2 regions of the Streptomyces sp. NPDC006529 genome follow, and region 2 is predicted to be linked to the other one. Evidence: predicted binding sites of a transcription regulator. Region 2 holds the regulator's gene; the other holds the start of a gene.
The links. Region 2 encodes HrcA, which represses chaperone genes, less so after heat shock. Its sites were predicted from a motif close to TTNGCACTCNGNNNNNCNGAGTGCNAA; they were not measured.

Region 1 (11,647 bases), on a different contig from region 2:
CGGTGCGTGCGGAATGCGCAGCGCACGCACTCGCCGTCCGCGAGCCCTACGGGGTCTGGGGCGGCCTGACCGAGGACGAACGCGAAGAACTGATGGGCCGGGCCCGGCACCGCCTCATCCCCGCCACCAGCGTGACGGGGAGCGCCGCGACGGGGCCGACCGTCAGGCACTGACTCCGCCAGGACAGGACGAACACCCGAAGGAACGTTTCTCCGAAACCGTCGGTTCCTCCGGCAGGCCGCCTCACGGGGCCGGCCCGCCGGGCGCCACCGGGGCGTCACCCGCCCGGCCGTACCGCCGTACGGCCGTCAGCGGGCGGCGGCCCGCTCCAGCTGGTCCAGGGTCGCCGCCACGGCAGGGACCCGGGCCAGGTCCGCCAGGGTCAGCGCCACGACCTCCCGTTCCACGGCCGGTTCCACCGCCAGCGCGGCCACGCCCTTGGCCCGTACGGACTCCACCGCCAGCTCGGGCAGCACCGCCACGCCCAGCCCCGCGCCGACCAGGCCCACCACGGCCGGGTAGTCGTCGGTGGCGAAGTCGATCCGCGGGGTGAATCCCGCGGCCTCGCACACCTCGACCAGATGGCGGCGGCAGCGCGGGCAGCCCGCGATCCAGGGCTCCTCGGCCAGTTCCGCGATGCCCACGCGCCCCGCCCCCGCCAGCCGGTGCCCCTCGGGCACCAGCCCGACCAGCCGGTCGGTGAGCAGCGGGCGCACCACCAGGTCGTCCCACTCGGCGACCGGTCCGTCCGGCGCGGTGCCCGCGTACCGGAAGGCCAGCGCCACGTCGCAGTCCCCCTCGCGGAGCATCTCCACCGAGCGCGGCGGTTCCGCCTCGACCAGGGAGATGCGGGTGCCGGGGTGCGCGGCGCGCATCGCGGCGAGCGCGGTCGGCACCAGCGTGGAGCTGCCGCTGGGGAAGGAGACCAGCCGGACCCGGCCGGCGCGCAGCCCGGCGATGGCCGCGACCTCTTCCTCGGCGGCGGTGAGCCCGGCGAGGATGCCCGCGGCGTGGCGGACCAGCGCCTCACCCGCCTGGGTCAGCCGCATCTCGCGGCCGGTGCGGACGAGCAGCGGAGTGCCCGCGGACTGTTCCAGCGCCTTCATCTGCTGGGAGACGGCGGGCTGCGTGCAGCCCAGTTCACGGGCGGCGGCGGAGAAGGAACCCGTACCGGCCACGGCGCGCAGGACTCGGAGATGACGTGCCTCGATCACCCTGCGAGCATAAGCCTTGCTTTGGAGACGGCGCCCGGGTGCATGGACGCCTTTGAGGGTGCTCGGTTAGCGTGCACCCATGCAGCTGATGTCCCTCAACGTGGCCCGCCCGCTGTCCGTGGAGTACACCGACGCCGACGGCGGCGTGACCGGCTGCGACAAGCGGCCGGTGCCCGGGCCCCTGCGCATCGTCGCCCCGGGCCCCAAGGGGCGGGGAGCGAGCGGGGTGGAGGGCGACGCCGTCTGCGACCTGCGCCACCACGGCGGCGACCACAAGGCGGTCTACGCCTACGCCCGCGAGGACCTGGACTGGTGGGAGGCCGAGCTGGGCCGGCCGCTGCCCGCGGGCGTCTTCGGCGAGAACTTCACGACGTCGGGGCTGGACGTCACCGGCGCGCGCCTCGGCGAGCGGTGGCGGGTCGGCGCGGAGCTGGTCCTCGAAGTGGCGTCCGCCCGGATCCCGTGCCGGACCTTCCAGGGGTTCCTGGGCGAGCCGGGCTGGGTCAGGCGGTTCACCCGGGAGGTCCGCCCGGGCGCGTACCTGCGGGTGATCCAGGAGGGGCAGGTCTCCCCCGGCGACCCGATCGAGGTGCTCCACCGGCCCGGCCACGAGGTGTCGGTCGGCTTCTGGTTCCGCGCGTTCACCACCGAACGCGCGCTGCTGCCGCGCACCCGGGCGGCGGGCGACGCGATGGACCCGTCGGGGCACGAGAAGGTCCGCTCGTACCTGGACAAGCTCGGCGACGAGGGCGCCGGGGCCCGGGGCTGACGCGTCCTGCGGTTAGGTTGCGCGTATGACGACTGCGTTGATCACAGGATCCACGGCGGGCATCGGCGCCGCCTTCGCCCGCAAGCTCGCCGCCCAGGGGCACAACCTGGTGCTGGTGGCACGGGACACCAAGCGGCTGGGCGAGCAGGCCACCGAGCTGCACGACCGGCACGGCATCGAGGCCGAGGTGCTGACCGCCGACCTGTCCACAGAGGAGGGGATCTCGGCGGTCGAGCGGCGCCTGGCCGACCTCAAGCACCCGGTGGACCTGCTGGTCAACAACGCGGGCTTCGGCAACAAGGGCCGTTACCTGGACGTCCCGATGGCCGACGAGCTGGCGATGATCAAGGTGCACATCGAGGCGGTGCTGCGGCTGACCTCGGCCGCGACCGGGTCGATGCGCACGCGCGGGCGCGGCGGCGTGGTCAACGTGGCCTCGGTGGCGGCGTTCCTGCCGCGCGGGACGTACGGGGCGAGCAAGGCCTGGGTCGTGCAGTTCACCCAGGGCGCGGCGAAGGACCTCGCGGAGTGCGGGGTCCGGCTGATGGCCCTGTGCCCCGGGTTCGTCCGTACGGAGTTCCACGAGCGGGCGGGCATGGGCACCGACAACATTCCCGGCTGGATGTGGCTGGACGCGGACAAGCTGGTCGCGGCGGCGCTGGCCGACCTGGCGCGCGGGCGGACGGTCTCGATCCCGGACCCGCGCTACAAGGCGCTGATGAGCATGGTGAAGCTGGCTCCGCGCGGGCTGCTGGGCGGGGTGTCCTCGCGGACGGGCCGCAAGTACGGACCACAGTAACCACCCGGTAACCACCCAAACGGCCCCATCCTCCCTAAACTGGACGTGTCCCTATCCCGCCGGGAGGCGACGCGATGACATTCGTACAGATTATCGATTACGAGACGCGACGGTTCGACGAGATGAACGCCCTCATCGACCGCTACGCCGAAGAGACCGCGGGCAGGCGCACGGTCACGCACACCCTGATCGGCAAGGACCGCGAGGCGGGGACGCACTACGTGGACCTGGTCGAATTCCCGTCGTACGAGGACGCCATGAGGAACTCTCAGCTCCCGGAGACGGAGCGGATGTTCCAGGAGATGGTGAGCCTCTGCGACGGCATGCCCACCTTCACCAACCTCGACGTGGTCCGCGAACAGCACCTCAACACCCTCATCGCGAACCGGGTGTTCAAGGAGATCGCGGAGCAGGGCCGGTTCGAGGCCATCGACGAGTGCGTGTCGGCGGGGTACGTCACCCACGACATGATGGACACCGAGGGCCGGGGCAACGGCCGCGACGGCATGCGGCGCACGATCGGCATGTGGCGCGACGCCTTCGACTTCACTTTCGACATCACGCGCCAGGTCGCCGAAGGGGACTGCGTCACCACGCTGTGGGACTGGAAGGGCACGCACAAGGGCGAGTTCATGGGGCTCGCGCCGACCGGCAGGGCCGTCGCCATGTCGGGCTGCACGACCGTCCGGATCGAGAACGGGCAGATCGCGGAAGACTGGTGGTACTGCGACGCACCGGGCCTGATGCGCAGCATGGGCAGGTGAGCCGCGGCAAACGGACCGCGGCAGACGAAGAGGGCCCCCGTTCCAGTGGAACGGGGGCCCTCTCTCGCTACTGCCGGCAGTACCGACGCCGGCTCAGCACGTCACCGACGGAGGTCAGTGGCTGTGGCCGTGGCCACCGTGGCCGTGACCGGCGTCGCCCTCGTCCTCGGCCGGCTTCTCGACGACCAGGGTCTCGGTCGTGAGCAGCAGGGAGGCGATGGAGGCGGCGTTCTCCAGAGCGGAACGGGTGACCTTGACCGGGTCGATGACGCCGGCCTTGACCAGGTCGCCGTACTCGCCGGTCGCGGCGTTGAAGCCCTGGCCCTTGTCGAGCTCGGCGACCTTCGCGGTGATCACGTAGCCCTCCAGGCCCGCGTTCTCCGCGATCCAACGCAGCGGCTCGACGGCGGCGCGGCGCACGACCGCGACACCGGTGGCCTCGTCGCCGGAGAGGCCGAGGTTGCCCTCGAGGACCTTGACGGCGTGGACGAGCGCGGAGCCACCGCCGGAGACGATGCCCTCCTCGACCGCGGCGCGGGTCGCCGAGATGGCGTCCTCCAGGCGGTGCTTCTTCTCCTTCAGCTCCACCTCGGTGGCGGCGCCGACCTTGATGACGCAGACGCCGCCGGCGAGCTTCGCCAGGCGCTCCTGCAGCTTCTCGCGGTCCCAGTCCGAGTCCGTGGACTCGATCTCGGCCTTGATCTGGTTGACGCGGCCGACGACGTCGTCGTGGCTGCCGCCACCGTCGACGATGACCGTGTCGTCCTTGGTGATCGTCACGCGGCGCGCGGTGCCGAGGACGTCCAGACCGGCCTGGTCGAGCTTGAGGCCGACCTCTTCGGCGATGACGGTGGCGCCGGTGAGGGCGGCCATGTCCTGGAGCATCGCCTTGCGGCGGTCACCGAAGCCGGGGGCCTTGACGGCCACGGCGTTGAAGGTGCCACGGATCTTGTTCACGACGAGGGTGGAGAGCGCCTCGCCCTCGACGTCCTCGGCGATGATCAGCAGCGGCTTGGAGGCGCCCGCCTGGATGACCTTCTCCAGCAGCGGCAGCAGGTCCTGGATGGACGAGATCTTGCCCTGGTTGATGAGGATGTAGGGGTCCTCGAGGACGGCCTCCATGCGCTCCTGGTCGGAGACCATGTACGGCGAGAGGTAGCCCTTGTCGAAGGCCATGCCCTCGGTGAACTCCAGCTCCAGGCCGAAGGTGTTGGACTCCTCGACGGTGATGACACCGTCCTTGCCGACCTTGTCCATCGCCTCGGCGATCAGCTCGCCGACCTGGGTGTCCTGCGCGGAGAGCGCGGCCACGGCGGCGATGTCGGACTTGTCCTCGATCGGACGGGCGGTCTCCAGCAGCTCGGCCGAGACGGCCTTGACCGCCGCGTCGATGCCCTTCTTCAGGGCGGCCGGGGAGGCGCCGGCGGCGACGTTGCGGAGGCCCTCGCGGACCAGCGCCTGGGCCAGCACGGTGGCGGTGGTGGTGCCGTCACCCGCGATGTCGTTGGTCTTGGTCGCCACCTCCTTCACGAGCTGGGCGCCCAGGTTCTCGTACGGGTCGTCGAGCTCGACCTCGCGCGCGATGGTGACACCGTCGTTGGTGATGGTGGGGGCGCCGAACTTCTTGTCGATGACGACGTTGCGGCCCTTGGGGCCGATCGTCACCTTGACCGTGTCGGCAAGCTTGTTGACGCCGCGCTCCAGAGCGCGACGGGCGTCCTCGTCAAACTTAAGAATCTTCGGCATGGGAGCGGTACAGCCCTCTCGTTGCGATCCCCGGCCGCTCACCGCGACCGCCTGAACGAACTACGCCCCTCGCCGCCCGGCATCAGCAGGGGTGACCAGGGGCGCAGCTCACAGCAAAACTGGTGAAGTGTCTTACTTCTCGACGATCGCGAGCACGTCGCGGGCCGAGAGGACGAGGTATTCCTCGCCGTTGTACTTCACTTCGGTGCCGCCGTACTTGCTGTACAGGACGACGTCGCCGACGGAGACGTCCAGCGGCAGGCGCTGACCGTCCTCGAAGCGACCCGGACCCACAGCGAGGACGACGCCCTCCTGGGGCTTCTCCTTCGCGGTGTCCGGGATGACCAGGCCGGAGGCCGTGGTCTGCTCGGCGTCGAGCGGCTGGACCACGATGCGGTCCTCAAGCGGCTTGATGGCAACCTTGGAGCTGGTGGTCGTCACGTTCCGGTCTCCCCCTTCGGAGATCTCACGGGGTTAACTGTTTTGGGGTGGCGACCAGGTGGTTCCGTCGTCGCGGGTGCCGGACCTGCCTGTCGCTGTGTTGGCACTCACCAGTGGCGAGTGCCAGGCCCGAGACTATTCCGGCGATTAGCACTCGGTCAAGCGGAGTGCCAATTCTGGGTCCGGCGTCGCGTCGGATGCGGGGCCGGGGCGGGGTCACGTGTGGGGCGAGACACTGCTCGCCGAGGGGCTCGCAGGCAACCACGGGAGCGCGGGACACGTCGTAGACGATATGAAGATAAAGCGCCTCAATGCCGAGCAGACAGGACCCGGGGCCGCCGCGGGCCCGAGCGTACCGGGTGCCGCTGCCTCGTCACCGGGGGCGCGGACGCCCGGTTCCACCGCGGCCGGCCCGCGGTGCACCGACGGTGGCGGCGTGCCGTGCGCGGCCTGAGCGCGCGCACGTCGACCTCGGGCGCCCGTCGCCGTACGGAGGCGCTGCTGCTGGGCCTGGTCGTCGTCATCACGGTCGCCGGGCACGCCAGTGCGGGACTCGCGCTGAACGACCGGCTGCCCGACAACCTCACGGGCTTCACGGTCAGCATGACGCTGCTGTCGCTCGTGGGGCACCTGGGCGTGCGCCGGTTCGCGGCGTACGCGGATCCGCTGATCCTGCCGCTGGCGATGCTGCTGACGGGGCTCGGGCTGGTGCTGCTGCACCGGCTGGACCAGTCGTACATCGAGCGGTACAACTCCCCGGCGGTGGCGCCGGGGCAGCTGATGTGGTCGGTGGTGGGCGTCGCGGCCGCGCTGGCGGTGGTGGCGCTGCTGCGCGACCACCGGCTGCTCCAGCGGTTCATCTACATCACGATGGTCGTCTCGCTGGTGCTGCTGATCGCGCCCGCGTTCTTCGGCGCGGACAAGTACGGCGCCAAGCGGTGGATCAACCTCTTCGGGCTGTCGCTCCAGCCGGGCGAGTTCGTGAAGATCATGATCGCGGTCTTCTTCGCGGGCTACCTGGTCCTGCACCGCGACACCCTGGCCCTGGCGGGCCGCAAGTTCCTCGGCATGCGGCTGCCGCCGATGCGCCAGCTCGGCCCGATCATCACGGTGTGGCTGGTCTCGCTGATGGTGCTCGTCTTCGAGCGCGACCTCGGCACCTCGCTGATCTTCTTCGGGGTGTTCGTGGTGATGCTCTACGTCGCCACCGAGCGCACCAGCTGGATCGTGTGCGGCGGGATCATGGCCGCCCTCGGCGCCTTCGTCGTCGGCTCGACCGAGCCGCACGTCAAGGGGCGCGTCGCCGCCTGGCTGGACCCGCTGTCGTACTACCAGAACCCGCGGCCGCCGGGCATCACCTCCGACCAGTCGGCGCAGGCGCTGTTCAGCTTCGGCACCGGCGGGGTCACCGGCACCGGGCTCGGCATGGGCCACCCGGAACTGATCAGCTTCGCGGGGCGCAGCGACTTCATCCTGACCACGGTCGGCGAGGAGCTGGGCCTGGCCGGGGTGATGGCCGTGCTGCTGCTGTACGCGCTGCTGGCCCAGCGGGGGCTGCGGATGGCGCTCGGGGCCCGGGACCCCTTCGGCAAGCTGCTGGCGGTCGGCCTGGCGTCGGCCCTGGCGCTCCAGGTGTTCGTGGTCGCGGGCGGCGTGACCGGGCTGATCCCGCTCACCGGAAAGGCGCTGCCGTTCCTGGCGAGCGGCGGTTCGTCCCTACTGGCCAACTGGGTCATGATCGGGCTGCTGATCCGGATCAGCGACAGCGCGGAGCGCCAGCGGGAGGCGGATTCCCTGCCGGTGTCGGAGCCGCCGGCCACGCTGGCGGCGGTGGCGTAGGCGTCCTAGAGGCTCTGGTCGCGCTCGAAGACGTGCACCCGGCCGACGGGGGCGAAGCCGCGGCGCTCGTACCAGTGGCGCGGCCAGTCGGCCTCGTCGGCGGTGAGGAAGCGCGTGGCACAGCCCGCCTCGGCGGCGGCGCGCAGGCCCGCGGCCAGGACGGCGTCGCCGTAGCCGCGGCCCAGCCGGTCCGCGGCGGTCATCAGGTCCTCGATCTGGGCCGTGCCGGAGGCCGGGTCGAGGTAGAGGTCGGCCCAGGCCGCGACGTCCCCTCCGGGGGTACGGGCGCCCAGGAAGCGCACGGTCTCGGCGCCCCGCAGGCGGGCCCGGCGGCGGTCCACGAGCTGGCGCAGGACCTCGTCCCCGACGTCCGGCAGGAAGCCGCGCCAGCGGCGGGCCAGCGGCTCGCGGAAGGCGGCCGCCTCCACCTCCCCGGCGGCGGGCTCCCCGGGGCCCGCGGCGGGCGGCGGCGGACCGGTGTGCCGCAGGACGACCAGGGGCAGGTGGGCGTACCCGGCGCGGACCATGGACGGCGCGCAGGCGGCTCCGCCCTCGTCGTCGAGGACGCTGACCAGCCGGAACGGCAGGTGTCCCAGCGCCGCGTCCGCAATGCCCGCCAGCGCCGCCGGGTCCACGGCCGCGGGGTCGTCGATGACGACCTGGTTGTCGGCCCGGGAGGCGTGGAAGGTGTCGTCCAGCGCCGCGAACCCGCCGGGCACCGCGACCGTGCGCTCGGCCTGGCGCCGCGCGAAGCCGGAGAGGAATGCGGTGATCCGGCGCATGCCGGGGTCCGGTGCGTGCATGCCCGCACCCTAACCAGCCGCCGTCGAGGAGCTGACTAGAGGTAGTCCTCCAACCGCCCGATCTTGTAGCCCTGTTCCTGTATGCGCTGGAGCATCCGGGTGGTCATCTCGATCTCGGTGGAGCCCTTCAGCTCCGCGGGGCCGCGGAAGTGGGCCAGGATGATGTCACCCGGCTTCAGGGCGCTGCCTTCCGCGTACTGGAAGTTGTTGATCTGCATCGAGGCCCGCCACAGCACCGCGTACGAGAGCCCGCACTCGGAGGCGGCCCGCAGGGTGTCGTCGTTGTAGTTGCCGTACGGCGGGCGGAAGAGCGGCGGCTTCGCGCCGAACCGCTTCTCCAGGCGTTCCTGCTGGCCGCATATCTCCTTCTTCTGCGCCGCGAAGGACAGCGTGCGCAGGTTCGGGTGGGTCAGCGTGTGGTTGTTGACCGTGCTGTGCGAGCCGTTGTCGCGCAGCGACTGGAAGTGGCCGTAGTCCGACGAGGCGATGTTGTCGGTCAGGAACATGCTGATCGGCAGCTTGAGGTCGGCCGCCATCTTCAGGAACTCGGGGTTCTTCTCCGCGCCGTCGTCGAAGGTCAGGAAGACCGTCTTCTCGCCGGCGGGCACGGGTATTCGGTCCACCACGGGTATCCGGCCCGGCGCCGCCTTCGGGAGCTGCGGCTTCTGCGCGGGCTTCGCGGCGAACTCCAGCGGCTTGGCGAGGCCCCACCGCCGGTGGGCGTCGTTCGCGGCGGGGCTCGGCGGGACGGCGCTCGCGGACGGCGCGGGGGACGGCGTACCGCTCGCCGCCCCCTGCGACGCTTCCGTGGTCTTGCGGCCGAGCCGTTCGATCGGGTCCACGCTGTTCCCGCACCCCGAAAGGGACAGCGCGAGCGCGCCGGCCGCCAGCGTTCCGGCCGTCAACCGGCGCGCGATGCTCACAAGTAGTCCTCCAGGCGGGCCACGGCGTATCCCTTCGCCGTGACGGTCTTCATCACTTGTCGGATCATGTCAGGCATCGTGCCCTTCCAGTCCTCCCGGCCCCGGAAATGGGTGAGGATGATGTCGCCCGGGTGCAGGTCCTGGTCGTACTCGCGCCAGTCCATCTTGTCCGTGAACGCCTCGGCGTTCCAGATCGGGACGGCCTTCACGCCGCACGACTTGGCCGCGCGCAGCGTGTCCTCGTTGTAGTTGCCGTAGGGCGGCCGGAAGAGCTTCGGGCGCTTGCCGAACTCCTTCTCGATGGTGTCCTGCATCCCGCAGATCTCCTGGCGCTGCTTCTCGTAGGAGAGGGCGGGCAGGTAGCGGTGGTTGAGCGTGTGGTTGTTGATGCCCACGCCCAGGGACTGCATCTGCTTGAAGTACGCGTAGTTGTCGCGCACCAGGTAGTCGCTGAGGAACGCCGTGTACGGGATCTTCAGCTCCTGCATCATCTTCAGGAACTCGGGGTCCTTCTCCGCACCGTCGTCGATCGTCAGGAAGACGACCTTGTCCTCGGTGGGCACGGTCGTGAAGACCGGCGGGAGGCCCTCGCCGTCCTCCACCTCGAAGCCCTTGCGGAAGGTGATCTCCGGCTTCGTCTTCGGCGCCGGGGGCGCGGCCAGCGGCGCAGCGGCCAGGCCCCACTTCTTGGCGGCCAGCGCCCGGGCCCGCTGGAGCTGCTCGGCGGTGACCGCGGGGCCGCCCCGGGCGCCGGATGCGCCGTTCTGGCCGGACTCCGCCGTCTTCGCCTTCTTGTCCTTCACCGCGGGGGCGGATTCCGTGGAGCCGCAGGCCGACCCCAGGGCGGCGACCAGCAGCGCGGCCAGCGCCACCCCGTACCGGCCGCGGGGACCCGCGGCGCGGCGACCGATACGCGCGTTATCTTCCTTTTTTCCTACTAGCTGCATAGCAGCGCATCCTGGCACCAGGGCCCCGCGCGCCCCCGGCGACACCGCGACCGGCGCCGGACGATCCATCGAGTGGCCCACACTGTCCGACAATGAAGCGGTGAACCCCGACGACCTCGCCGCCCTGCTCGCCCCCGAGGGGCAGGCCCTGCTCGACTCGCTGCACGACTACGACCCGGCCCGGGAGATCGCGGTGGCCACCCGGCTGCGCCGCGAGCACCCCGCCGAGCTGGTCTCCGCCGCCCTCGGGCAGGCCCGGCTGCGACAGCGCGCGGTGGTGAAGTTCGGCGCCGAGGACGCGTACCGCATGTACTTCACGCCGGGCGGCGGCGAGATGGCCACCCGGGCCTCCGTGGCGGCGTACCGCGCCGAGCGGATCGCCGCGCTCGGCGTACGGTCGGTCGCCGACCTGTGCTGCGGCATCGGCGGGGACGCGCTGGCCCTGGCCCGCGCCGGGATCCGGGTGCTCGCCGTGGACCGGGACCCGCTGACCGTCGCCGTGGCCCGCGCCAACGCGGCGGCGCTGGGGCTGGCGGACCTGATCGAGGTCGTGGAGGCCGACGTCACCGAGGTCGACACCGCCGGCTACGACGCCGTCTTCCTCGACCCGGCGCGGCGCGGCGGACGCGGGCGGATCTTCGACCCCGAGGGGTACTCGCCGCCGCTCTCCTGGGCCGTCGGGACCGCCCGGGCAGCGAAGTACGCGGCCATCAAGATCGCCCCGGGGATCCCGCACGAGGCGGTCCCCGCCGAGGCCGAGGCGGAGTGGATCTCCGACGGCGGCGACGTGAAGGAGGCCGTGCTCTGGTTCGGCACCTCGCCGGGCGCCGTCCGCGCCACCCTGCTCCCCGGCCCGCGCACCCTGCGCACCGAGGATCCGCTGCCGGACCCCGAGGCCGGACCGGTGGGGCGCTACCTCTACGAGCCGGACGGGGCGGTCATCCGTGCCCACCTCGTCGCGGAGGTCGCCGAGCAGCTGGGCGGGCGGCTGATCGACCCCACCATCGCCTACATCACCGCGGACGAGCTGCACGCGACGCCGTACGCGACCGCGTACGAGATCACCGACGTGCTGCCCTTCGGCCTCAAGAAGCTCAAGGCGCTGCTGCGCGAGCGCGGGGTGGGCGTCCTGACCGTCAAGAAGCGCGGCTCGGCGATCGAACCGGAGGAACTGCGCCGCAAGGTCAAACCGCAGGGACCGAACTCGGCGACGGTCATCCTGACCCGAGTGGCGGGCGCTCCTGCGATGCTGATCGGCGCTCCTGCGCGGGCACCCGAGCGGTGACGGTCGCGGCCCCGGCGGCGGGCTCCCCGGCCAGGGGGCCGGCCCCGGCGGCGGGCTCCCCGGCGCCGGGCTCCCCGGGCGCGGCCGCGGCCACGGAGTCGGCCGCCGGCGGGACGG
Region 2 (11,647 bases):
TCCGACTGGTCACGGCGTGTTCCCCGTTTCGTGCGCGGCGTGGAGGATCCGGAAAGCCGCCGGCCCTGCCCGGGCCGGACCGGCGCACCACACAGTGTGTCCCAGATCACCGGAGGAACGCTCTTCTCCTCCCCGCGGTGCGGTTGCCGACGGTCGGCGGGGGCGGGTGCCGGTCTCCGGCGGCCTCCTATCCGCGCTTGGGCAGCGGGACCCGGACGAGGTCGGCGGCGATGGTCAGCTCGCCGTCGAAACCGGCGGCGCGGGCCTCGCGTTCGAAGTCGGCCGGGTCGGTGTAGCGCTGCGAGAAGTGCGTCAGGACGAGGTGGCGGACCCCGGCCGCGCGGGCGACGCGGGCGGCCTGGGCGGCCGTCAGGTGTCCGTGGTCCGTGGCGAGGCGTTCGTCGGCGTCCAGGAAGGTGGACTCGATGACCAGCATGTCGCAGCCCTCGGCGAGGGCCTCGACGCCGGGGCAGAGCCGGGTGTCCATGACGAAGGCGAAGCGCTGGCCCGGCTTGTGCTCGCTGACCTCGTCGAGGGTGACGCCGTTCAGCTCGCCGTCGCGGCGGAGCCGGCCGACGTCGGGGCCCTTGATGCCGTGGCGGGCCAGCAGCTCGGGGACCATGCGGCGTCCGTCGGGCTCGGCGATCCGGTACCCGAAGGATTCCACCGGGTGCGAGAGCAGCCGGGCCTCCAGGGTGTACGCCGGCCCGTTCGCCAGCACCCCGTCCGCGGCCACCGGGGCCTCGGTCAGCGCGACCGTCTCGCGGTAGGCGGTGGCGTACCGCAGGCGGTCGAAGAACTTCTGCCCGGAGGCCGGGTAGTGGGCGGTGACGGGGTGCGGGACCTGGTCGAGGTTGATCCGCTGGATCACGCCCGCGAGGCCGAGGCTGTGGTCGCCGTGGAAGTGGGTGACGCAGATCCGGTTGATGTCGTGGGCGGCGACCCCGGCCCGCAGCATCTGGCGCTGGGTGCCCTCGCCCGGGTCGAAGAGGATGCCCTCGCCGTCCCAGCGCAGGAGGTAGCCGTTGTGGTTGCGGTGGCGCGTGGGCACCTGACTGGCGGTGCCCAGCACCACGAACTCCCGTACGGACACGGCTATCCCGGGGGCCATTCGAGACCGCGGCCACCGAGCACGTGCGCGTGCGCGTGGAAGACGGTCTGGCCGGCGCCCGCGCCGGTGTTGAAGATGAGCCGGTAGCCGGAGTCGGCGACCTTCTCCTGCGCGGCGACCTCACCGGCGGCGCGCAGCACGTCCGCGGCGACGGCGGGCTCGGCGGCGGCGAGGGAGGCGGCGTCGGGGTGGTGGACCTTGGGGATGACGAGGACGTGCGTCGGGGCCTGGGGGTTTATGTCCCGGAAGGCGAGGGTCGTGTCGGTCTCGTAAACGACGGTCGCGGGGATCTCCCCCTTGACGATCTTGCAGAACAGGCAGTCAGCCTGCGGTTCCCCGCCCATAGCGGCGCCTCCATACCGTTGATCGACTCCCCGCATCGTAACGTTCCCCCGGCGGGGCGGACGCGCCCCGGCCAACTCCAGGCTGCCCGGCAGACGCAGCCCAGCCGACTCCAGCCCGCCCGGCGATTGAGGGCCCGCCGGAGGCACCGCGAGACGCGCGCCCGGCACCTGCCTCCGGCAGCGCCTCAAACGCCGGCGAGGCTGAGATTGCCCAGCGGGGCTGGAGGCGGCCTACGACCAGCGGCCCGTGCGGGACAGGAGGACGGCGGTGGCGGCGGTGCCGGCGGTGGAGGTGCGCAGCACGGACCGCCCCAGGCGGTACGGCTTCGCCCCCGCCTCCGCGAAGACGGCCAGCTCCTCCGGCGAGACCCCGCCCTCCGGCCCGACCACGAGCACGATCTCCCCCGCCCCCGGCAGCTCCGCCGTGGCCAGCGCCGCGGACCCGGCGTCCCGGTCCTCGTGCAGCACCATCGCCAGGTCCGCCCCGGCCAGCAGCGCGGCGACCTGCTTCGTCGACATGGCCTCGGCCACCTCCGGGAACCGCACCCGGCGGGACTGCTTCCCGGCCTCCCGCGCGGTGGCCCGCCACTTCCCCAGCGCCTTGGCCCCCCGCTCCCCGCGCCACTGCGTGATGCACCGGGACGCCTGCCACGGCACCACCGCGTCGACCCCGGTCTCGGTCATCGTCTCGACGGCCAGCTCGCCCCGGTCGCCCTTCGGCAGCGCCTGGACCACGGTGATCCGTACCGCCGGCTCCGGCTCCTCGTGGACCGCGTCCACCGCCACGACCAGCCGGTCCTTGCCCTCCGCCGCCTTGACCACGGCGTCGGCCCAGCGGCCCCGGCCGTCCGCGAGGACCACCGCCTCGCCGGGGTTCAGCCGCTTCACGGACACCGCGTGGCGGCCTTCGGGCCCGTCCAGGACGAACTCCGGCCCCGCGGGGACCTCTTCCACCACGAACACGGGGGCGGTCATGACGCACTCCTCAGTTTCAGCATCCGCAACGCGCGCTGCGCTTCGGCCAGTTCGGCCGCCAGTACTTCCACCAGCTGCCCGGCGGGCAGGGGTCTCGCCAGCCGGTGGCCCTGGCCCGCCCACAGCGCCATGCCCTGCGGGTCCCCGGCCGCCGCCGCGGCCTTGCGCAGGCCGGCGGTCAGGTGGTGGACCTGGGGGTAGGCGGCGGGCGCGTACGGCCCGTGCTCCCGCATGAACCGGTTGACCAGCCCCCGCGCGGGCCGCCCGGAGAAGGCCCGGGTGAGTTCGGTGTGCGGGAAGAGCGGGTCGGTCAGCGCCCTCTTGTGCAGCGGGTCGGCGCCCGACTCGGGGCAGGCCAGGAAGGCCGTGCCGAGCTGCGCCGCCTCCGCGCCGGCGGCGATCACGGCGGCGATCTGCGAGCCCCGCATGAGGCCGCCCGCGGCGGTGATCGGGAGCGCGACCGCTTCCCGTACCTGCCCGACCAGCGCCAGCAGGCCGACGCCCGCGGTGCCGTCGGTGTGCGGATCGTCGCGGTGCGTGCCCTGGTGGCCGCCCGCCTCGATGCCCTGGACGCAGATGCCGTCGGCGCCCGCGGCCTGCGCGGTACGGGCCTCCTCGACGGAGGTCACGGTGACCACGCTGCGGGTACCGGCCCGGCGCAGGGCGGTCAGCACCTCGGCCGGAGGGCAGCCGAAGGTGAAGGAGACCACGGGGACGGGGTCTTCGAGGAGGATCGCGAGTTTGGCTTCGTAGCCGTCGTCGTAGGTGCCGACGGTGTCCTCGGGGGCGATCGAGACGTCGTACCAGCTCGCCTCTCCGGCGAGCTGCCCCCGGTAGGCCTCGATGGCGGCGGGGTCGGCCGAGGCGGCCGAAGCCGTCTGCGGCACGAAGAGGTTGACGCCGAAGGGGCGGCGGGTCAGCCCGCGCGTCCGTTTGATCTCCTGGTACATGCCGTCGGCCGTTTTGTAGCCGCCGGCCAGGAAGCCCAGCCCGCCCGCCTCGCTCACGACGGCGGCCAGCGGCGGACAGGATCCGCCGCCCGCCATCGGGGCCTGCACGATCGGGTACTGGTGAAGACCGTTCGGTGCGGAGGACATGCCCAGCATCGTGCCATGTCCCCCGCACCAGACCGAATCACGCGAGACGCCCGGCGCAGTCCGGTTGCCCGGCCCGCAGGGCGCCCGCGCGGGGCGCCCTCAGGCGGGGTGGTCAGCGCCCGTTGAACGCGTCCTTCAGGCGGCTGAAGAGGCCCTGCTGCCCGGGCTGGAACTGGCCGGTGGGCCGTTCCTCGCCGCGCAGCTTGGCCAGCTGGCGCAGCAGGTCCTCCTGCTGCGCGTCCAGCTTGTTCGGGGTCATGACCTCGACGTGGACGATCAGGTCGCCCCGGCCGCCGCCGCGCAGGTGCGTGACGCCGCGGCCGTGGAGCGGGATGGACTGGCCCGACTGGGTGCCGGGGCGGACGTCCACCTCTTCCATGCCGTCCAGGGTCTCCAGCGGGCACTTCGTGCCCAGGGAGGCCGCCGTCATCGGGATGGTGACCGTGCAGTGCAGGTCGTCGCCGCGTCGCTGGAAGGTGCTGTGCGGCAGCTCGTGGATCTCGACGTAGAGGTCGCCGGCGGGGCCGCCGCCGGGGCCGACCTCGCCCTCGCCCGCGAGCTGGATGCGGGTGCCGTTCTCGACGCCGGCCGGGATCTTGACCGTGAGGGTGCGGCGGGAGCGGACCCGGCCGTCGCCCGCGCACTCGGGGCACGGGGTGGGGACCACGGTGCCGAAGCCCTGGCACTGCGGGCAGGGGCGCGAGGTCATGACCTGGCCCAGGAAGGACCGGGTGACCTGCGAGACCTCGCCGCGGCCGCGGCACATGTCGCACGTCTGCGCCGAGGTGCCGGGAGCGGCGCCCTCACCGGAGCAGGTGGTGCAGACGATGGCCGTGTCGACCTGGATGTCCTTGGTCGTCCCGAAGGCCGCCTCGTCGAGTTCCAGGTCGAGGCGGATCATGGCGTCCTGGCCGCGGCGGGTCCGCGAGCGCGGTCCGCGCTGCGAGGCCTGGCCGAAGAAGGCGTCCATGATGTCCGAGAAGTTGCCGAAGCCCCCGGCTCCGAACCCGCCCGCGCCGCCGCCGCCCGAGTTGGACAGCGGGTCGCCGCCGAGGTCGTAGACCTGCTTCTTCTGCGGGTCCGAGAGCACCTCGTAGGCCGCGTTGATCTCCTTGAAGCGCTCCTGCGTCTTCGGGTCCGGATTCACGTCCGGGTGGAGTTCACGCGCGAGGCGCCGGAAGGCCTTCTTGATCTCGTCCTGGGAAGCGTCGCGGCGCACGCCGAGTACGGCGTAGTAGTCCGTGGCCACTTACGACTCCGCCAGGATCTGTCCGACGTAACGTGCCACTGCGCGTACCGCTCCCATCGTTCCGGGGTAGTCCATGCGGGTCGGTCCGACCACGCCGAGTTTGGCGACTGCTTCGCCGCCCGAACCGTAACCGACCGAGACGACCGACGTGGAGTTCAGCCCCTCGTAGGCGTTCTCGTGCCCGATCCGTACGGCCATTCCCGACTCGTTGGCCTCGCCCAGCAGCTTGAGGAGCACGACCTGCTCCTCCAGCGCTTCGAGCACCGGCCTGATCGTCAGGGGGAAATCGTGGCCGAAGCGGGTGAGATTGGCGGTTCCGCCGATCATCAGCCGTTCTTCGGCGTCCTCCACGAGGCATTCGAGGAGGGTCGCGAGGACGGTGGAGACCGTCGCCCGGTCCTCGGTCTCGAAGGACTCGGGGAGGTCCTGCACCAGCGGCGGCACGTCGGTGAACCGGCGGCCGACGATCCGGCTGTTGAGCCGCGCCCGCAGGTCCGCGAGCGAGGTCTCCCCGAAGGGCGTCAGGCAGTCGACGAGCCGCTGCTCGACCCGGCCGGTGTCCGTGATCAGGACGAGCATCAGGCGGGCCGGGGCCAGCGAGAGGAGCTCGACGTGCCGGACGGTGGAGCGGGTCAGGCTCGGGTACTGGACGACGGCGACCTGCCGGGTGAGCTGCGCGAGCAGCCGCACCGTGCGGCCGACCACGTCGTCGAGGTCGACGGCGCCGTCGAGGAAGTTCTGGATGGCCCGCCGCTCGGGGCTGGACAGGGGTTTGACGCCCGCCAGCTTGTCGACGAAGAGGCGGTAGCCCTTGTCCGTGGGGATGCGCCCCGCGCTGGTGTGGGGCTGGGCGATGTAGCCCTCTTCCTCCAGCACGGCCATGTCGTTGCGCACGGTGGCGGGCGAGACGCCGAGCCGGTGCCGCTCGGTGAGCGCCTTGGAGCCGACCGGCTCCTCCGTCCCGACGTAGTCCTGGACGATGGCGCGCAGCACTTCGAGTCTGCGTTCGCTGAGCATCGCGCACACCTCCGTCTGTGATGCCTGTTGCCGTACTGCCCCTGCCCGGACGGGCTGGTCACCGGGTTCTCGTGGTGAGTGCCGCTGGCACTCGCGGACGGCGAGTGCCAGAGATCCCCCGGTCAGTGTACGGCGGGTACGTACGGCGATAGCAAGGGCCGCCCCTCGCGGCCCGCAAAGGTACCGCGCGGGGAGCGGCCGCTCGACTAGCGTCGCGGCATGGACATCGGTTGGGAAGACGCGGGGTGGGAACGGCTGACGGCGAGGTCCGGGCGGCTGCGGCTGCCGGTGTGGGACTGCACCGCGGGGCTGGTGGTGGGCGATGACGCGGTCCTGCTGATCGACCCGGGATCCTCGCTGCCGGAGGGGGCCGGGCTGCGGGCGGCGGCGGAGCGGATGACGGGCCGCCGGGTGACGCATCTCGCATTCACGCACGCCCATTTCGATCACGTGCTGGGCTCGGCGGCGTTCCCGGAGGCCGAGGTGTTCGGCGCGGTGGGGCTGGACGCGCTGCTGGACACGGGGCGCGAGGAGCTGTGCGAGGACGCGGTGCGCCAGGGGCTGGCGCGGGCCGAGGCCGTCGAGGCGGCGCGGGCGCTGCTGCTCCCGCGGCACCTGGTGTCGGGCGAGTGGACCCTGGAGCTGGGTGGGCTGCAGGTGCTGCTGGCCAACGTCGGGCCCGGGCACAGCGGGCACGATCTGGCGGTGTGCGTGCCGGGCGAGCGGGAGGTGGTCTTCTGCGGGGACCTGGTCGAGGAGTCCGGTGAACCCCAGGCCGGGCCCGACGCGGTGCCGGGGCAGTGGCCCGCGGCCCTGGACCGGCTGCTCTCGCTGGGTGGGGACGACGCGCTGTACGTACCCGGTCACGGCGCGGTGGTCGACGCGGGCTTCGTGCGTGCGCAACGCGACACACTGGCCCGGCGGTTCGGCGTGTCGCGTGCGTGAGGGCGCCGGGCCTCCTAGCGTCGGCCGGATGCGTGAGTACTCGCCCGACCTGACCCCCGCGTGGAAGCGCCCCCGCCCCGTCCCGGAGGTCCCCGCGGACCCGAACCTGGTGGTCGAAGAGGCCGGTACGGGCTTCTGCGGCGCCGTGGTCGGCTGCGAGGCGGGCACGGTGACCCTGGAGGACCGTTTCGGCAAGCGGCGGGTGTTCCCCATGGAACCGCGCGGCTTCCTGCTGGAGGGGGCCGTGGTGACCCTGGTGCGCCCTTCCCGGGCCCCGGCGGCCCCCGCGCGCACGGCGTCGGGGTCGATCGCGGTCCCGGGGGCGCGGGCGCGGGTGGCGCGGGCGGGCCGGATCTACGTCGAGGGGCGCCACGACGCCGAACTGGTCGAGCGGGTGTGGGGCGACGACCTGCGCATCGAGGGCGTGGTGGTGGAGTACCTGGAGGGCATCGACGACCTCCCGGCGATCGTGGCGGAGTTCGCCCCGGGGCCGGACGCCCGCCTCGGCGTCCTGGTCGACCACCTGGTGCCCGGCTCGAAGGAGTCGCGCATCGCGGCCGTGGTGACCTCGCCGGACGTCCTGGTCGCGGGCCACCCGTACGTCGACGTCTGGCAAGCGGTCAAACCGTCCGCCCTGTCCATCCCGGCCTGGCCGGTGGTCCCCCGGGGCCAGGACTGGAAGACGGGCATCTGCCGCGCCCTGGGCTGGCCCGAGAACACGGGCGCCGCCTGGCAGCACATCCTCTCCCGCGTCCACACCTACCAGGACCTGGAACCGGCCCTCCTGGGCCGCGTGGAAGAACTGATCGACTTCGTCACGGCCCCCTGACCCCGCGCGGCCCAGGTCACGGCCCGGCCCCGCCCGCCCATCCAGCTCGCTGACCTACCCCGCCCGCACGTCCAGCTCGCCGACGTGCCACGCCGCCCACTCCAGCCTCGCCGGCGTTTGAGGCGCCCCCGGAGGGCAGACGGAGCGGCACCTGCCCCGCGACGTGCGTTGGACGCCGGGTGCGGCTGAGCGGACCCTCCGGGGGCGCCTCAAACGCCGGCGGGGCTGGATTTGGCGGGCTAAGCGCCCCCAGGGATACGGGCGCCAGCCGGGCGAAGCCCGGAGGGACGCGGAGGGGCAGCAGGCCCGGCCCGCGACCCAGGCTGGACGCCGGGTACGGCTCGGGGACCCTCCGGGGGCGCCTCAAACACCGGCGAGGCTGGATTTGGCCGGGCTCAGCGCCACAGATGCGGGCGCGGATGGGGCGAAGCCCGGAGGGACGCCGAGAGGCCAACGGGCTGGCGGGCCAGGCCCGTGAGCCCGGGCCCGGGAGGCCGAGCCGGCCCGTCAGTCGACCAGGTCGCGGACCACCGCGTCGGCCAGGAGCCGCCCGCGGAGGGTGAGGACGGCCCGGCCCTCGCCGAAGGGCACGGGCTCCAGGAGCCCGTCCGCCAGCGCCCGCCCCGCCGCGGCGCGCCCGGCCGCGGCCAGCAGGGACAGCGGCACGCCCCCCACCAGCCGCAGCTCCAGCAGGATCCGCTCGACCCGCCGGTCCTCGTCGGAGAGCCGCTCCCGCCCCGCCCCGGGCGACCGCCCCGCGGCCAGCGCGGCCGCGTACGCCCCCGGATGCTTCACGTTCCACCACCGCACCCCGCCCACGTGCGAGTGCGCCCCCGGCCCCGCGCCCCACCAGTCGGCCCCGCGCCAGTACAGCTCGTTGTGCAGGCAGCGCCCGGCCTCGGTGGTGGCCCAGTTCGACACCTCGTACCAGTGGTAGCCGGCCTCCGCCATGACCGCGTCCGCGATCAGGTAGCGGTCGGCGTGCACGTCGTCGTCGGTCATCGGGACCTCGCCCCGGCGGATCCGGCGGGCCAGCTGCGTGCCCTCCTCGACGATCAGGGCGTAGGCGCTGATGTGGTCGGGACCGGCGCCGAGCGCGGCGGCGAGCGTGGCCCGCCAGTCGTCGTCGGACTCCCCGGGGGTGCCGTAGATCAGGTCGAGGTTGACGTGCTCGAAGCCCGCCGCCCGCGCCTCCGCGACGCACGCCTCGGGGCGCCCGGGGGTGTGCGTGCGGTCCAGCACCTTCAGGACGTGCTGCTTGGCGCTCTGCATGCCGAAGGAGACCCGGTTGAAGCCGCCGGCCCGCAGTTCGGCCAGGTACGCCGGATCGACCGAATCCGGATTGGCCTCGGTGGTGATCTCGGCGTCCTCGGCCAGGCCGAACTCGTCCCGGATCGCCGCGAGCATCCGGACCAGGTCGGCGGCCGGCAGGAGCGTGGGCGTACCGCCGCCGACGAAGACCGTGCGGACGGCCCGCGGGTCGTCGCCGAGCACCTTGCGGGCGAGGCGCACCTCGTCGATGAGGGTGTCGGCGTAGTTCTCGCGGGAGGCGAGGACCCCGCCGGTGCCGCGCAGCTCGGTGGCGGTGTAGGTGTTGAAGTCGCAGTAGCCGCAGCGCGTGGCGCAGTACGGGACGTGCAGGTAGAACCCGAGCGGCCGGTCCGCCGCACCCACCAGGGCGTGCGACGGCAGCGAGCCGTCTTCGGGCAGGGGTTCCCCGTCGGGGAGGGCGGAAGGCATGCCCCCATTGTCCCGCACGCCGCCCCGCACGCCCGCCGCGGTCGGCGCTGCGTGCGGGACGGCCCGGTCCGGGGCCCGTCAGGCCTCGTTCGCGCCCGCGTACATCTCGTCGATGAGAGCCTTGAACTCGCGCTCGACGACCGGCCGCTTCAGCTTGAGGCTGGGCGTGAGGTCGCCGTGCTCGACGTCGAGGTCGCGCGGCAGGAGCCGGAAGGTCTTGACCGTCTGCCAGCGCTGGAGGCCCTCGTTGAGGGTCTGTACGTACGTCTCCACCAGCCGGTTGGTCTCGGGCGCGGCGACGACTTCGGCGTACGTCTTGCCCTCCAGCCCGTTCTCGGCGGCCCAGCCGAGGATGGCGGGGCCGTCGAGGGCGATGAGCGCGGAGCAGAAGTTCCGGTCGGCGCCGTGGACGACGATGTTGGAGACGTAGGGGCAGATCGCCTTGAAGCGGCCCTCGACCTCGGCGGGAGCGACGTACTTGCCGCCCGAGGTCTTGATCAGGTCCTTCTTGCGGTCGGTGATGCGCAGATAGCCGTCCGCGGACAGCTCGCCGATGTCGCCGGTGTGCAGCCAGCCGTCCGCTTCGAGGACCTCGGCGGTCTTCTCGGGCTGGTTGTGGTAGCCCTCCATGATCCCGGGGCCGCGCAGTAGGATCTCGCCGTCGTCGGCGATGCGGACCTCGGTGCCGGGGAGCGGCTTGCCGACGGTGCCGGTGCGGTAGGCCTCGCCGGGGTTGACGAAGCTGGCCGCGCTGGACTCCGTCAGGCCGTAGCCCTCCAGGATGTTGATGCCGGCGCCGGAGAAGAAGTAGGCGATCTCGGGGGCGAGGGCCGCGGAGCCGGAGACGGCGGCGCGCAGGTGGCCGCCGAAGGCGTCGCGGAGCTTGGCGTAGACGAGCGCGTCGGCGACCCGGTGCTTGGCGGTGAGGGCGAGGGGGGCCTTGGCGTGGCCGGTGCGGCGGAAGTTGTCCTGGGTGACCTTGGCGTACTCGCGGGCCACGGCGACCGACCACTTGAAGATCTTGTACTTGGCACCGCCGCCTGCCCTGGCCTTGGCCGCGACCCCGTTGTACACCTTCTCGAAGATGCGGGGGACGGCCGCCATGTAGGTGGGCTGGACGATCGGCAGGTTCTCGATGATCTTGTCGATCCGGCCGTCGACGGCGGTGACGTGCCCGACCTCGATCTGGCCCGAGGTCAGCACCTTGCCGAAGACGTGCGCGAGCGGCAGCCACAGGTACTGGACGTCGTCCGCGGAGATCATGCCGGTGGCCACGGTGGCCTTGGCCATGTACGACCAGTTGTCGTGCGGCAGCCGCACGCCCTTGGGGCGGCCCGTGGTGCCCGAGGTGTAGATGAGGGTGGCGAGCTGGTCGGCGGTGATCGCCGCGATCCGCTCGCGGACGGCCTCGGGGTACTTGGCCAGGTGCTCGGCGCCGCGCGCTTCGAGGTCGGCGAGGGAGAGCACCCAGCCGTCCGGGTCCCCGTCGGCCGCGATCGCGTCGGCGGCGTTCAGCACGATGACGTGCGCCAGGCTCGGCAGGTCGGCACGGTGCGCGCGGGCCTTGGCGAGCTGGGCGGCGTCCTCGGCGATCAGCACCCGGCTGTCGGAGTCGGCCAGGATGAACGCCGACTCCTCGCCGTTGGTGCTGGGGTAGATGGTGGTGGTCGCGGCTCCGGCGCACATGACGCCGAGGTCGGCGAGGATCCACTCGACGCGGGTGCTGGAGGCGAGGGCGACGCGCTCCTCGGGCCGCACCCCGAGGGTGACGAGGCCCGCGGCGATGGCGAAGACCCGTTCGGCCGCCTGGCCCCAGCTGAGCGACTTCCACTCGTCCGGGCCCTGGCCGGGGGCGGCGATGACCGGGTAGCGGTAGGCCTCGCCGTTCGGAGTCGCGGCGACGCGCTCAAGGAAGAGGGCCGCCACGGTGGGCGGGCGGTTCTCGATCATGGTCTGTGTGTCGCTCACGACATCCTCCGGACCGGTCCACGCGGCTAGGGCGTGAAGACGTGGGGACTGGCGGGTTTCTTGTGACTGGCGAGTAACCAACGAGCAGTGATCAGAGTAGATGGCCGCCCCACCCACGCGTAAGGGTCGGCAGGCGGCCGGTTCATAACGAAACGGGCCCCCGCGCGTGTGCGCGGGGACCCGTTCCGGTGACGCGGGGCGGCGGGGGGCGGGGCCGCGTCCCGGCCCTCCCCCGGCGCGCCGCGGGGCACGCTCCGGCCTGCGGCTACTTCTTCTTGCCGCCGGACTCGTCGCTGGACAGCACGGCGATGAAGGCCTCCTGGGGGACCTCCACGGAGCCGACCATCTTCATCCGCTTCTTGCCTTCCTTCT

Region 1: the regulator HrcA is predicted to act here: its motif matches at 5,881-5,907, upstream of groES (co-chaperone GroES).

Annotation. Positions count from the first base shown of each region.
Region 1 is NZ_JBEXPB010000002.1:42,839-54,485, reverse strand. It holds gene ABZY31_RS02200 (WhiB family transcriptional regulator) at 1-173, shown strand, start outside; gene ABZY31_RS02195 (LysR family transcriptional regulator) at 309-1,214, opposite strand; gene ABZY31_RS02190 (MOSC domain-containing protein) at 1,294-1,983, shown strand; gene ABZY31_RS02185 (SDR family oxidoreductase) at 2,009-2,782, shown strand; gene ABZY31_RS02180 (ester cyclase) at 2,857-3,546, shown strand; gene groL (chaperonin GroEL) at 3,661-5,292, opposite strand; gene groES (co-chaperone GroES) at 5,425-5,733, opposite strand; gene ABZY31_RS02165 (FtsW/RodA/SpoVE family cell cycle protein) at 6,175-7,572, shown strand; gene ABZY31_RS02160 (GNAT family N-acetyltransferase) at 7,578-8,375, opposite strand; gene ABZY31_RS02155 (polysaccharide deacetylase family protein) at 8,411-9,298, opposite strand; gene ABZY31_RS02150 (polysaccharide deacetylase family protein) at 9,295-10,170, opposite strand; gene ABZY31_RS02145 (class I SAM-dependent methyltransferase) at 10,346-11,530, shown strand; gene ABZY31_RS02140 (hypothetical protein) at 11,460-11,647, opposite strand, start outside.
Region 2 is NZ_JBEXPB010000021.1:78,039-89,685, reverse strand. It holds gene ABZY31_RS17065 (PfkB family carbohydrate kinase) at 1-13, opposite strand, end outside; gene ABZY31_RS17060 (ribonuclease Z) at 188-1,093, opposite strand; gene ABZY31_RS17055 (histidine triad nucleotide-binding protein) at 1,096-1,455, opposite strand; gene ABZY31_RS17050 (16S rRNA (uracil(1498)-N(3))-methyltransferase) at 1,687-2,430, opposite strand; gene ABZY31_RS17045 (nitronate monooxygenase) at 2,427-3,527, opposite strand; gene dnaJ (molecular chaperone DnaJ) at 3,640-4,776, opposite strand; gene hrcA (heat-inducible transcriptional repressor HrcA) at 4,777-5,793, opposite strand; gene ABZY31_RS17030 (MBL fold metallo-hydrolase) at 6,013-6,738, shown strand; gene ABZY31_RS17025 (DUF3097 domain-containing protein) at 6,767-7,567, shown strand; gene hemW (radical SAM family heme chaperone HemW) at 8,075-9,307, opposite strand; gene ABZY31_RS17015 (AMP-binding protein) at 9,386-11,275, opposite strand; gene lepA (translation elongation factor 4) at 11,541-11,647, opposite strand, start outside.